DNA from 2 places in the Chromobacterium haemolyticum genome. Region 1 is predicted to be linked to the other one. Evidence: riboswitches for the same ligand, from Rfam matches in the RefSeq annotation. Region 1 holds a riboswitch; the other holds the start of a gene.

What was found. Region 1 has a riboswitch for glycine ahead of GYH29_RS08330 (trimeric intracellular cation channel family protein). Riboswitches for the same ligand answer to the same signal wherever they lie in the genome.
Positions count from the first base shown of each region.
Region 2: linked by a shared signal. The riboswitch ahead of gcvT (glycine cleavage system aminomethyltransferase GcvT) and the one ahead of GYH29_RS08330 (trimeric intracellular cation channel family protein) in region 1 are both predicted to bind glycine.

Region 1 is NZ_AP019312.1:1,800,072-1,807,030, reverse strand. It holds gene GYH29_RS08335 (DUF3141 domain-containing protein) at 1-2,021, shown strand, start outside; glycine riboswitch at 2,158-2,245, shown strand; glycine riboswitch at 2,247-2,428, shown strand; gene GYH29_RS08330 (trimeric intracellular cation channel family protein) at 2,626-3,360, shown strand; gene GYH29_RS08325 (aminoglycoside 6-adenylyltransferase) at 3,587-4,432, shown strand; gene GYH29_RS08320 (hypothetical protein) at 4,796-5,089, shown strand; gene GYH29_RS08315 (hypothetical protein) at 5,534-5,971, shown strand; gene GYH29_RS08310 (abortive infection family protein) at 6,247-6,959, shown strand, end outside.
Region 2 is NZ_AP019312.1:1,145,093-1,152,051, reverse strand. It holds gene gcvP (aminomethyl-transferring glycine dehydrogenase) at 1-357, opposite strand, end outside; gene gcvH (glycine cleavage system protein GcvH) at 481-867, opposite strand; gene gcvT (glycine cleavage system aminomethyltransferase GcvT) at 941-2,029, opposite strand; glycine riboswitch at 2,071-2,167, opposite strand; glycine riboswitch at 2,182-2,273, opposite strand; gene GYH29_RS05440 (dihydroxyacetone kinase family protein) at 2,519-4,204, shown strand; gene GYH29_RS05435 (M15 family metallopeptidase) at 4,250-4,993, opposite strand; gene GYH29_RS05430 (amino acid permease) at 5,133-6,473, opposite strand; gene gluQRS (tRNA glutamyl-Q(34) synthetase GluQRS) at 6,899-6,959, opposite strand, start outside.

The DNA of each region.
Region 1 (6,959 bases):
ACGGCAAGCCCTTCGTCATCGGCAACTGCCAAGGCGGCTGGGCCGTGGCCATGCTCGCCTCCGTGGCGCCGGAACTGTTCGGCCCCATCCTGCTGGCCGGCACCCCGCTGTCCTACTGGGCCGGCGTCACCGGCAAAAACCCTATGCGCTACTCCGGCGGCATGCTGGGCGGCACCTGGACCGCCTCGCTGGCCGGCGACCTGGGCCACGGCAAGTTCGACGGCGCCCACCTGGTCAACAACTTTGAAAAGCTGGACCCGGCCAACACCCTGTGGAAGAAGCCCTACAATCTGTACGCCAAGGTGGACACCGAGCGCGAACGCTTCCTGGGCTTTGAACGCTGGTGGGGCGGGCACTACCTGCTGAACAAGCAGGAAATGGAATGGATCTCCCAGCAGCTGTTCGTCGGCAACCACCTGGTGGAAGGCAAGATCGTCAGCAGCGACCAGCACCGCGTGGACATGCGCAACATCCGCTCCCCCATCATCGTGTTCGCCTCCTGGGGCGACAACATCACCCCGCCGCAACAGGCGCTGAACTGGATACCGGACCTGTACGACAACGCGGAAGACATCCGCGACAACGAACAAACCATCATCTACTGCCTGCACAACAAAGTGGGCCACCTCGGCATCTTCGTTTCCGCCGGCATCGCCAACCGCGAACACAGCGAATTCGCCAGCGCGCTGGACCTGATCGACGTGCTGGCCCCCGGCCTGTACGAAGCCATCATCGAAGACGTGGCCCCCGGCACCCCCGGTCAGGAATACATCAAAGGCCGCTACATCATCCGTTTCGAAGCGCGCGAAGTGGCCGACATCCTGGCCCTGGACGACGGCCGCGAAGACGAACAAGCCTTCGAAGTGGTGCGCCGCGTCTCCGAGATCAACCAAGGCGTTTACAACCGCTTCATCTCCCCCGCGCTCCAGGCCGTCAGCAGCGAAGCCAGCGCCCAATGCCAGCGCCAACTCAACCCGGCGCGGCTGGAACGCACGCTGATCTCCCCGCTCAACCCCTGGCTAAGCTGGCTCAAGCCCGCCGCCGAATACGTGCGCGCCCATCGCCATCCGGTGAGCGCGGACAACCCGCTGTGGCGGCTGCAAGAACAATGGTCCGGCTGGATGGCGCAAAGCCTGGACCGCTACCGCGACCTGCGCGACGCCGCCACCGAACACTGCTTCAAGGCCGTGTACGAATCCCCGTGGCTGGCCTCCGCCGTGGGCGTCCAACCGGCCCGCGAAGCCCGCGCCGCCCGCTGCGACAGCTGGGAAAAACGGGAACGGTTGCAACTCAAGCGCCAAACGCTGGACCCCGCCTACGAAACCGGCACCCTGGCGGACGGCTTCGTGCGCCTGCTCACCTACGTGGCGATTGGCCGCGGCATCATAGACGAGCGCCCGTTCAACGCCATCCGCCGCATCATGCGCGACATCCGCCACGAATACCCGCTGACCCTGATGCAGCTGAAAGAAATCGCCCGCAAGCAAGTCTTCCTGGTGCGGCTGGACGAAGCCCGCGCGCTGGCCGGCCTGCCCAAGCTGCTGCAGGAAGAGCACCGCCGCCGCCAGGCCTGGCAGCTGGCGCACGAACTGCTGGCGCTCAGCGGCGACATCGCCCCGGAACAACAACAGCGGCTGGACCAAGTGGCCCACGCGCTGCAACTGGACACCCGCGCGCCGTCGGCTCCGGCCATCCTGCCGCCCAACGAGCCCATAGCGACAAGCGCAACCGCTCCCGCTCCGGCCCCCGCCGTCAAAACCAGCGCGCCGGCCAAGAAAGCGGCGCCGCCGCGCAAACCAGCCGCCAAAGCCCCGGCCAAAGCAGCGACGGCCGACAAGCCCAGCGCCGCCGCCAAACCCGCCGGCAGCGCGCCGGTTGCGGCCAAGCCGGCCTCAAGCAAGCCCGCGGCGGCCAAAACCGCCAAAGCGCCTGCCGCCAAGGCACCCGCAGCCAAAGCCCCGGCCACGCGCAAACCCGCTGCCGGCAACGGCGCGGCCAAGCCCAAGACGCCTGGCAACTAAGAAGCAGCCCGCGTGAAAACGCCCGGACAGCCTAGCCGCCGTCCGGGCGTTTTCGTGAAGATGGCGCACTGCAACATTTTTGCCTTCCCCCATGTATACAGTCGTTGACTGAACAATACAGCAAACGCTAATATCCTTGCCTGCTGCGGGAGAGAGGGGCATACGGCCCCCGCCGAAGACGCAAACTCCCATAATCGCTCAGGCCACAGTACCGCAGCCCATGGATACCAGCCGATTGGAGAGAGGCCCTAAGCGCCCGTTCATCATCTGCTACGCTTCAGCAAGCGCGCGTCAGATTATGTAACCGGCCCTTAGCGCCCACCGAAGGGGCAAGTGACATCCGGCAAAGCCCGCACACAGGCCGCGCCCGTCATCTAACTCTCAGGTAAAAGGACAAGGGGAGAGGCAATGCCGGCAGCGCCGTGCCCATGCGCAGCCCGCCGGCCATGCTCAGAACGTGTTTACGATCTCGCGAGCAAGAACGAGACAAGGCGAAAACAGCTGAGAAAGCGGAATGTACTCTTGGTACATGAGCATTTCGAAGCGGTACGCGCCGCGTCTCGCGAAGCGCAGCAGATCGTGCACCAGCTCTCAAGGAAAACCCGTGTTCGAAACTCTTGCCCAGGCCGCGCGCCACCTGGCATGGCCCGCCCATTGCCAACCTATTTTCCCACCTGGCTTCGCCGCACACCTCGGCGCCAGCCTGTTTGACCACTGCAACTACATGCTTACCCTGATCTATCTGATCGCCATCACCGCGGAAGCGATGACTGGCGCGCTGGCGGCCGGCCGCCGCAATATGGACATATTCGGCGTTACCGTCATCGCCTTCCTCACCGCCCTGGGCGGCGGCACCGTGCGCGACATCGTGCTGGGCCGCTACCCGATAGGCTGGACCCAGCACCCGGAATACGTCGGCCTCGTCATCGCCGGCGGCCTGGCCGCCGTGTTCGTGGCCCGCTACATGAAGCGCCTCAGCCGCGTCTTCCTGGTGCTGGACGCGCTGGGCCTGATCGCCTTCACCATCATAGGCTGCGGCGTGGCCCAGTCCATGGACTATCACCCGGTAGTAGTGGTGATGGCCGGCATGATCACCGGCATTGCCGGCGGCATCCTGCGCGACGTGCTGTGCAACCGCGTGCCCGTGGTCTTCCGTCAGGAACTGTACGCCAGCGTCTCCTTCGCCGTGGCCCTGCTCTACCTGGGCCTGATCAAACTGGGCGTGCCGCACGATCTCAACGTGCTGGCCAGCTTCGCCGTCGGCCTCACCATCCGCCTGGCCGCCATCTGGCGCGAATGGCGGCTGCCGGTGTTCATGTATCGGCACGATCTGCATTAAGCGCGGCCAAGACCCGCTAACAAAACTCCGGATCCTGCGTTGCGCCTCCTTGTCGTACCACTTGTACTGTAGCTTCGCAGAAACTTCGTTTTCTGCATCGGCAAGCCTTGGCTCAGGTACGCTGCGCAGTTTTGTTAGCGGCACTAAACCAGCAGGCCCCCGCCTGCCGGAACTTCCCGGCCCGGCGGCGGCCTATCCAAACCCGCCCCTGCCGAAAGCGCCTCGCATGTTGAGCCTTGCCCCGCAAAACCATCGTTTGGAAAACGCCATCGCCTGGGCGCAGCAACGCCCGGACGTGGATGCGCTGATCCTCACCGGCTCCTTTGCCCGCGACGACGGCAGCGTCGATATCCATTCCGATCTGGACCTGGAAATCATCAGCCCGGACCCGGCGGCTCTGGCCACGGACGACGGCTGGCTGCGCGACATCGGCCCCCTGATCACCGTGCTGCGCCTGGGCGAAGGCCAAGCCTGGCCCACCCGCCTGGCCATCTACGCCGACGGCGTCAAAATCGACTTCACCCTGGCCGGCCCCGCCCGGCTGCAAGCCATGCGCAAGGACGGGCTGGACCCGCTGTACCAGCGCGGCTACCGCGTGCTGCTAGACAAAACCGGCGTGGCCCAAGGCCTGCCCGCGCCGCATGGCCGTCCCGCCGCGCCGGCCCTGCCTTGCGAAGAACGCTTCCGCGAGCGGGTGGAAGAATTCTGGTTCGAAGCCTTTCACATCCCCAAATACCTGGCGCGCGGCGAACTGTTCGTCGTCAAATTTCGGGACTGGACCATAAAGGAACTGCTGCTGGAAATGCTGGAATGGCATGCCCATAGCCACCCCGGCGCGGCGGCGGACTGCTGGCATATCGGCACCCGGCTGCAACACTGGGCCGAGCCTGAACACTGGCAGGCGCTGCAACAGGGGTTTGGCCACTTCGACGCCGCCGACGCCGAACGCGCCTTCCACGCCACCCTGCGGCTATACAGCCAAGTGGCACGCGAAGTGGCCGCCCGCGCCGGCTTCGACTACCCGGAAGCGGTGGAAGCCGGCATCCGCGACTTGATCCGCGCCCCAACCTAAGAACCTGTTCAAAGTCTGCTGCGCTTCGTGAAGCGTTGCACGGTGAGTACGAGCTCAAAATGCTCATGTACCACTCGTACATTCCGCTTTTTCGCTCGTTTTCGCCTTGTCTCGCTCTAGCTCGCGAGATCGTAAACAGGCTCTAAACCAACGGCGGCGCGGCGGCCCTCACGCGTCTCGCCAGGCGGGGGCGGCTTCCCTGGGCTTGACCTTTGGTCATGGTTAGATAGAATCCTCTATCTTTTAGGCGTTCGCTTCCGTTCGCCTTTCTCAGCCACGCGCCTCCTCTCAACGGAAGCGCGCCAGCCAAGCCATACCGCAAACCGCCACGTCCCGTGGCCAGATACTTTGTCAGGAAATAAGATGCGTATCCACGCCCTTCTGCTGCCGCTAGCCCTTTACAGTGCGGTAGTTACCGCGGATTCATTCTCCCCCTCCCACCCGGCTTTTACCCAAATCAACAAGGCCATGACGGATAGTTTTCGCATACAGCAACAACTGATGCGGATGCCTACCCCGCCCGATATGTTCAAGAGAGAGAATAAAGAAACACCACCGCCTCAGGACGAGGCGGAGAAGGTTGATCGCCGGCAGGCTGAATCGGTGATAACGCCGCAACAACAGCCACGCCCTGATGAGCAGGCGGAGAGCGATTAACAAGCTCTGTCCCAATTGGCCGCTTCGACGCAGCCGACGCCAAACGCGTCCTCCACGCCATCTTGCAGTTGCACTCGCGAAGTGGCCGCCCGCGCCGGCTTCGATCGCCCGGAAGCAGTGGAAACCGGCACCTACGGCTTGAGGCGCGCACAGGCACAAACTCGCGACCACCGCGCCTTGACCCCGCTCGCATAGTGGGCAACAATCCCCGCGTGCCGCAAAACACGGCACCGAGATTGGCATCTCGAATAGCGTTGCGTCAGCAAGCATGTGCGTTTACGCACATGCTTGTGTTTTGCCATGACCTGACGGCAGGTGCATGGTGGGAGAGCGCTATGCGCTCGCCGGTCGCAACGCTCGGTAATGCCAATCCCATCACGCGCCTGCCAAATCCTCTAGCGGATAGGCAGCTTGTTAATCTTGTTTTATCGCAGGAGTAACGACATGCCGCAATCTCTCTTCCCGCGCCGACGGCGCTACCGCACCCCGATCCTCGAAGCCCAGGAAGTCCTACTGCCCTTCGTCAGCCGCCTTCCCGGACGCACCTACCCGCACTACTGGCAAATGCCGCCCGCGCCGCCCACCGCCGCCGAGGCCCACGCCTACGGCCGGGAATGCGCCGCCCACGTGCTGCAATGGTTCAAGGACAACCCGGCCTACGTGGGCCAGGGCCTGATTAGCCGCATCGCTCGCGATATCGACTTCAGCCGCACCGAGCAGCGCGGCTACTGGCTGGGCTTTTTCAATCATCTGGAATTGCTGATCTCGCTCAGCGCGCGGCGGATGAATGTCTACGCCTACACCGACCATCAACACCAGATGATGGACGCGCAGGTGGAGCGCTCCTTGTTGGAGCGACGGGTATTGAAGAAGAGTAAGTAAAGGGAGGCCCCCGGCGAAAGCCGGGGGTTTGGTGTTATGGGGGGGGGGTGGTTTGTCGGCAGAAGCAGACAAACATGCCAATGTGCTATTATAAGCATTGCCGACAAGGAGCCGTCGCTCATAGATGAGCAACCATCTATCCTTTATCAGGTTAAGAGCCGCGAACAAAACCACACAGAGAAACTGAGCCAAGGCGTGCCGACGCAAGCAGTACAGCGGACTAGCGCAAAAAGTATCACAGGCTCGGTGAATTCGGATGTTAGCGTTTCAAAAATATGACACTACCAATTACCGACACCATAATCGCTGCGCTAGCACAACTCGTAGACGATTCAAAATCCCATGGAGAGTATCGCGAGCCCTCTCATTCAGATATTGAGTTTTACGTTGGGCGAACCGGCTTAACCTCGGCAGACCCAAAAACTCAAGGTCAAGTAATTGGGAAAGCCAAGAGAGTCAGAGCGATTCTGTCATGGGCAATCGACAACAACCCCAACGCTGGCTCAAAACTCATCGAGCAACTGCTATCAAAGGTTCGAGCATCAGGGGGATTTCGGGAACAATCGGCCAATTTTGTCGGCACAGAAGCGATTCTGAATGCCATGTCTGCATTTGATGCCGAAGGTTATGAGCTTTCCAAAGACGGAGACATTCGACCAAAAGTTCTGGAAAACCTTAAAGGCCGAGAGTTATCCCAAGCGCTTCATGCATATGCACGCCGTGCCCAAAAAGGTGCTCACGACGCAGCATTACTTTCTGGCACTGGCAAAGACCTTCTTGAGGCAACCGCCGCACACATCCTTCAGACAAAATGGGGTTCATATTCGAGCGGAGCTAACTTTCAAGGTCTACTTGGGCAAGCCTATGTGGCGCTCGGACTTACTGTTCCTGAACAAGCCACACAACCGGGTGAATCTCCGACCAAAGCCCTCGAACGCGCAATGTTTCAAACTGCCTGTGCTATTAATCGTCTCAGAAACAAAGAAGG
Region 2 (6,959 bases), 650 kb from region 1:
TTGGGCGATCTCCGCCTGGTACGGGGTGTAAGCGGTATACCAGCCCGGGTTTTCCAGCAGGTTGCGCAAGATCACCGTTGGGGTCAGCACCGGGTAATAACCCTGGCCGATGAAGGATTTGTTGACCACATTCTTGGCGGCGACAGCCTTCAGCGCTGCCAGCGCCTCGGCTTCCGGCATGGGGTCCGGCAGCTCCAATTTGCGGTTCAGGCGGATGTCGGCCGGCAGCGTCTGCGCCACCAGTTCGTCAATGGAGGCCACGCCGATAGCGGCCAGCATTTGCTCGCGCTCTGCGTCGGACGGGCCGATGTGGCGGGAGATGAATTCTTTGCGGTTGAAAAGTTCGGAGAGAGACATGAGTACGAGACCTTCTGTGCTTGCCGTCCGCGCCGCGGCTTTCGCGGCCAATCGGGTGTTGCTGGATATCCGGGCGAAAAAAACGCCTCGCGGCCAATCAGGACTGCGAGGCGGTTTTCACCATCAGGCGCCAATTTCCTTGGCGTAGGCGGCGGCGTCCATCAGGGCGTCCAGGTCCGCCGGATTCGCCGGCTTGATCTTGAAGAACCAGCCCGCCCCGTAGGGTTCGCTATTGGCCAGTTCCGGTTCGGCTTCCAGTTCCTCGTTGATGGCCAGCACTTCGCCGGCAACCGGACAGTAAATGTCGGAAGCGGCCTTCACCGACTCCACCACGCCGGCCTGCTCTTCCTTGGCCAGCTTGGCGCCCACTTTCGGCAGTTCGACGAAAACGATGTCGCCCAGCAATTCTTGCGCATGCTCGGTAATGCCCACGGTCACGGAACCGTCAGCTTCCAGACGCAGCCATTCGTGGCTTTCAACGTATTTGAGTTCGGCGGGGATGTTGCTCATGAGTGTCTCCAGTCAAATCCAGGTCTTAACGATTATTCCCGGCCGCGTCGCGCGGCCTGCCTGAGCGATCGGCTCAGGCGAAAACTTTCTTGCCGTTGCGCACGAAAGGCATCTTGACCACGCGCACTTCGGTCAAGGTGCCGCGCAGGTCCACCAGCGCCTTGTCGCCTGTGCCTGCCGGCACGCGCGCGATCGCGATGGAATGCTTGAGCGTGGGCGAGAAGGTGCCGCTGGTGATCACCCCTTCGCCCACCCCTTCCACCACCACTTTCAGACCTTCGCGCAGCACGCCGCGCCCTTCCAGTACCAGGCCCACTTGCTTGGTCTTCACGCCGGCGGCTTTCTGCGCCTCTAGCGCCTTGCGGCCGATGAAGTCGCGCTCTGCCGGTTCCCAGGCGATGGTCCAACCCATGCCGGCTTCCAGCGGGGAAACGGTTTCGTCCATATCGTGGCCGTACAGATTCATGCCGGCCTCCAGCCGCAGGGTGTCGCGCGCGCCCAGACCGATGGGCGCCACGCCGGCAGCCTGCAATTGTTGGAAGAAAGCGGCGGCTTCAACGCCGGGCAGCATCACTTCCAGGCCGTCTTCGCCGGTATAGCCGGTGCGGGCATAGAACCAGTCTCCTGCCGGCTGGCCTTGAAACGGCTTCAAGTTCTGGATGACGGCGGCGAGTTCGGGCTTGACCGAACAGACCTTGGCAATGGCTTGCGGGCCTTGCACCGCCAAGATGGACAGATCGCGTCTTACTTTGATGTCGACGTTGAAGTCCGCCTTGTGCCCTTCCATCCAGGCCAGATCCTTGTCGGTGGTGCCGGCGTTGACCACCATGCGATAGCCGTAGGAGGTCAGGTAGACGATCAGATCGTCCACCACGGTGCCGTCGGGCGTGAGCATGCCGGAATACAGCGCCTTGCCTTCGAAGCCCAGCTTGGCCACGTCGTTGGCGATCAGCCGCTGGAGCCAGGCCTTGGCGTCCGGCCCGCTGATGTCCAGCACCGTCATATGGGAAACGTCGAACATGCCGGCGTCGTTGCGCACAATTTCATGTTCTTTTAGTTGGGAGCCGTAATGGATGGGCATTTCCCAGCCGGCGAAATCGACCATCTTGGCGCCGGCGGCGATGTGGGACTCAAACAGGGGGGTGCGTTTCGGGGCCGTCATTGGTGCGTCCTTAGCAAAAGCGTGTAGTGTTGCTCTATTCCCTACACCCCTCTGTCCCTGCACCTGAGATTTTCCGGCCTTGCGACCGTTAGCCCCTTCGGTGGGCATCCGTGGACGCCGCTCTCCAGATTCGGCGAACTGGCTGCGGCCAGTCCGATAATGCAGTCCTTTTGCCTGAGCGATTGCGGGTGCGCTTGCGCCTTCGGCGGTGGCGCGGACGGCCACTCTCTCCTGCATGACGTGCCAGATTATGGTTGCTGGACCGGGCCTTGGCAAGCCGTGTTTATCTTCAACTTAAACAATGACTTAAAATATTCGAAACCGCAAATCATTGAACGGATATTGCTTCGTTTAAGATCGATTACGAACACATTTCACTTCGTTATCGATCACGCAATCGACAAACTCCCCCTCCAAGCAAAGCTGATCGTAAGATGACATCCATCTTTACCCAGCACGAGCTCTATCCGATATGGAAAGGAAACCGCGATGCGAAAACTAATCAACGATCCGCGCCATGTGGCGCGGGAAATGCTGGAAGGGCTGGCCGACACCCTGCCCGGCCTGGCCCTGCTCGAAGAGGAAAACGTCTTGCTGCGCGCGGATCTTCCGGCTGACGGTCAGCTCGACAAAGTGGCGCTGATCTCCGGCGGCGGCAGCGGCCACGAGCCCGCCCACGCCGGCTACATCGGCCACGGCATGCTGGACGCCGCCGCAGTGGGCGACGTATTCACCTCGCCCAGCGTAGACACCGTGCTGGCGGCGATCCGCGCCGTCGCCGGCCCTAAAGGCGTACTGCTCATCATCAAAAACTACACCGGCGACCGGCTGAACTTTGGCCTGGCGGCGGAGCTGGCCCGTGCCGAGGGCATTGCCGTCGACAGCGTGGTGGTGGCCGACGATGTAGCGCTTCGCGACACCGTGGAGCCGGCGCGCCGTCGCGGCATCGCCGGCACCGTCCTGGTGCACAAGATTGCCGGCGCGGTTGCCGCCAGCGGCGCCAGCCTGGCCGAGGTCGCCGCCGCGGCGCGGCAGGCGGCGGAACAGGTAGCCACCATGGGCGTGGCGCTGGGAGCCTGCACCGTGCCGGCGACCGGCCGCCCCGGCTTTCAACTGGACGACGACGAAGTAGAGTTGGGCCTGGGCATTCACGGCGAAGCCGGCGTACGCCGCGTGCCGCGCCAATCCGCCGACGCCTTGTGCGCGACGCTGCTCGACGCCATTGTCAGGGACCGCGGTTGGCAGGCCGGCCAACGGGTGGCAATGCTGGTCAACGGCCTGGGCGGCACTCCGCCGATGGAGCTCGCCATCGTGGCGCGCAGCGCGCTGGCCTCGGCGCGACGGCTCGGCTTGCATGTGGAACGGCTATGGAGCGGTAATTTCATGACCGCGCTGGAAATGCCGGGCTGCTCGCTGTCGCTGCTGGCGCTGGATGAGCAGCGCCTCGGCTGGCTGGATCAAGCCACCCAGGCTCCGGCTTGGCCCGGCTCCGGCCTTCTGCCGGCGCGACGCCAGCTGCGGCCGGCGCCGCCGCGCGCGGCAGCAGGAGCCCTCTCCATCGCCAAAGCCGACCCCAAGCTGCGCGCCGTGGCTTGGGCCGCGGCCAAGGCGCTGGACGCCGCCGAACCGCTGTTGACCGAACTGGACGGAGCGGCAGGCGACGGCGATCTGGGCGTCAGCATGCAGCGCGGCGCGGCGGCGATCCGCGCCTTGCCGGACAGCGCCTGGAGCGATCCGGCCACGGCGCTGCGCACCGTCAGCCAGGCCTTGCGCCAGGCCATCGCCGGTAGCTCCGGCCCGTTCTACTCGACAGCCCTGCTGCGCGCGGCGCGGCGACTGGACTCATCGAACGCGCCCAACCCGCTCGACTGGGCCGCGGCGTTCAAGGACGGCGTTGCCGCCATTGCGGAACTGGGCGGCGCGCAGGTGGGCGACCGCACCATGCTGGATACCTTAACGCCAGCCGCCAACGCTTTCGAAGCCGCTCTGAACGACGGCCAAAGTCCAAACGAGGCGTGGCATTCCGCGCTGAAGGCGGCGGAACGCGGCTGCGCGGCCACCGCCGCCATGCGGCCGCGCTTGGGACGGGCCAGCTATCTGGGCGAACGAGCGCTAGGCGTGCCCGACGCGGGAGCCAGCGCCGCGCTGGTCTGGTTGAAGGCGCTGGCCGGCTAACGCTTGACGATGCGGCCACCGCAAGCACGCGGCGGCCGCGTCAAATCAGGACGGCTCCAGTTCCATGGACGGGTAAACCCAGTCCACGCCCAAAGCCTGCCCCCACAGGCAGTCGCCCAAGTCGTAATGCCACCATTCCTCGGCATAGTTGCTGAAACCGGACTGTTTCATCAGATTGAACAAGACGCGGCGATTGTGACGCACCGCCAACCATCGTTCGGACGAAAAGCCCTGCGCGGGATCGTGCGGCGCTTCGAAGTAGTCGGTGCGCGACGCCGGCTCGGCCGCGTCGAAAGCGGTGCCGAAATCGCAGATCTCCCCGGTATCCCGCCGGCAAATCGCCAGATCAATCGCGCCGCCCGAATTGTGCGGCAGCACCGCGAAACGAGCGGTATCGTCGGGATGGGCGGCAAACAAGCGAGCCTGCCGCTCCACCGCCGCCGCGTCCCAATCCGGATGCGCGGCGCGCACCTCGTCCAACACCATTTGAAATAGATCGGCCTGAGTCTCGCGGCTGCGGTAAGCGTCGAACAACAACAGGCCGTAATCCGGGGCCAGCCGCGCCGCCGCCTCGCGCAAGCGGCGCGCAACAAAGGCCCGTGCCGACATTCGCTCGGCGCAGCCTTTGCGGCCGGCGAGGTAATAGCTGTTTTCCGGAAACAAACCGTCCGCGCGCTCCAGCGCGCAAGGCTCGTTTTCCTCCCGCATCCGCGCCAGCGTTAAAGCGTCCGGCATCGGGTAAGCGAAATCGATGGCGACAAGCAGGCTATCGACGGCGGCTATCCTCATGGCAACTCCCAGTCTGAAACCAAAGCGCCCTAGTAAGCCACCAGCCAGCGGCATAGGCAAGTCCATTTCGCCATGACGACAGCCTTGATCCCAAAGAAAACGCGGCCGAGGCCGCGTGTTGGATCCTGCGCCGCCTCGCTCACGAAGGGTCGGCGTAACGTTCCTTCACTTGCCAGACATAAACCGGCAGGCCCAGCAGCAGCAGGATCATGCCCCACATCACGATGTCGGCACCGGAGCCGTATAAAGCCCACACCGAATAGGCGAAGCCCACACCGGCGAAGCACAGCGGCGCCAGGTAGTCCTTGCGCTGGAACTGCTGGGGGCGCATCAGCATGATGGCCAGCAACGCCATCGAGCAAAACGCGTAAGGCAGCAAGGTAGTGGCGGTGGCCAGCAGAATAATGAACTCGAAAATTTTGACGCCGCCGTCGCCCCCCGCGTATTTCATCGCCATCAGCACCGTCACCAAGCCGCTGGACAACACCAGGCCGAAAATAGGCACGCCTTGCGGGTTCATCTGAGCAAAGCGGCGGGGAAACAGGCCGTCGTGCGCGGCGGCGGCCGGCACATGCGCCTGCATCAAGCTCCAGCCGTTCAGCGCGCCGAAGCAGGAGACAATGGCGCCGAAACCCACCAGATAGTAGCCCCAATCGCCCCACATCAGCCTGGCTGCGTCGGCGAACGGCGCCTGCGAGGCCGCCAGCATCGCCGGCGGCATCAAGCCCATCAAGGCCACCGTGGACAAGATGTAGAGCACCGTGGCGATCAGGGTGCCCAGCACCGTGGCGCGCGGAATGGTTTTTTCCGGCGCGATCACGTCGCCCGCCGGCACCGACGCCGACTCCAGCCCCAGAAAAGCCCACAGGGTCAGCGCCATGGTGGCGGACACCGAACTGAGCAGGGGCTTGTCGTGAGGGTTGAATACGATGTTGTCGGGCTGCAAATGGAAAAACCCGATGAAAGTGACAGCGGCCAACGGCAACAGCTTGAGCAAGGTGGTCGTCACCGCCACTAGGCCGGAACTGCGCGCGCCGCGGCTGTTGATCCAGGTGACAATCCAGATCAGGCTGATGGCGAATACGCCGGCCAGCAGATTATCGTGCCCCAACACCGGAAAGAAGACCTGCATATAACTGGTGGCGGCCACCGCCAGCGCCGCGTTGCCGGCCCACAGCGCAATCCAGTAACCCCAGGCGATCCAGAAGCCGGCAAAGCCGCCGAAGGCTTCATGAATATACGCGTAGGGCCCGCCCTCCTTGGGCAGAATGGCCGCCAGCCGCGCAAACACCAAGGCCAGGCAGATCGCGCCGGCGGCGGTGAGCAGCCAGCCTATCATCGACACGCCGCCGAACGGCGCCAGCGACGCCGGCAACAGGAACACGCCGGAACCGATCATATTGCCCACCACCAGGGCGGTGCACATCCATACCCCCAGCGCCCGGGTCTTGGTCTTGCTGTCTAAATTGGTATTGCTCAAGGCTTGGTCTCCATCGGGCCTGCCGATTGACGGGCGCGCCGCGCGCGCGTGTTTCTACGATCATGCGATGGCGCCGGCGGAACGGGCTTGGCCGATTCCGTTCGCATTCAGACTGATACGGCTGAAAAAGCGCCCATGATAGAGGGCCGCACCCACAAGCTGGGCATGCTTTCTTTAAGCCGCTTGACCGGAGTCAACTGAAGCGGGACTTTGCGCCAGTGCGCGCGCATGAAAAAAAGGCGGCATTAGAACACAAATTCGACATAAAAACATGTCGCATTTTCCGTATGTCAACGAGAAGGCGATGGCAATCCGCTTGTCGCGGCCGATGATGCGCAACAAGCGCGTGCGCAGATGCCAATATAGGTCAGCAGGCAGGGAAAAAAACACGTCAAATGCATATTTTTGGCATAAAAGGGCGCAATTCAGGCGACCACCACCGGCCCTGCCGGCACCCGCGCCAGCGACCAGTGAGTGCGCGCCCAC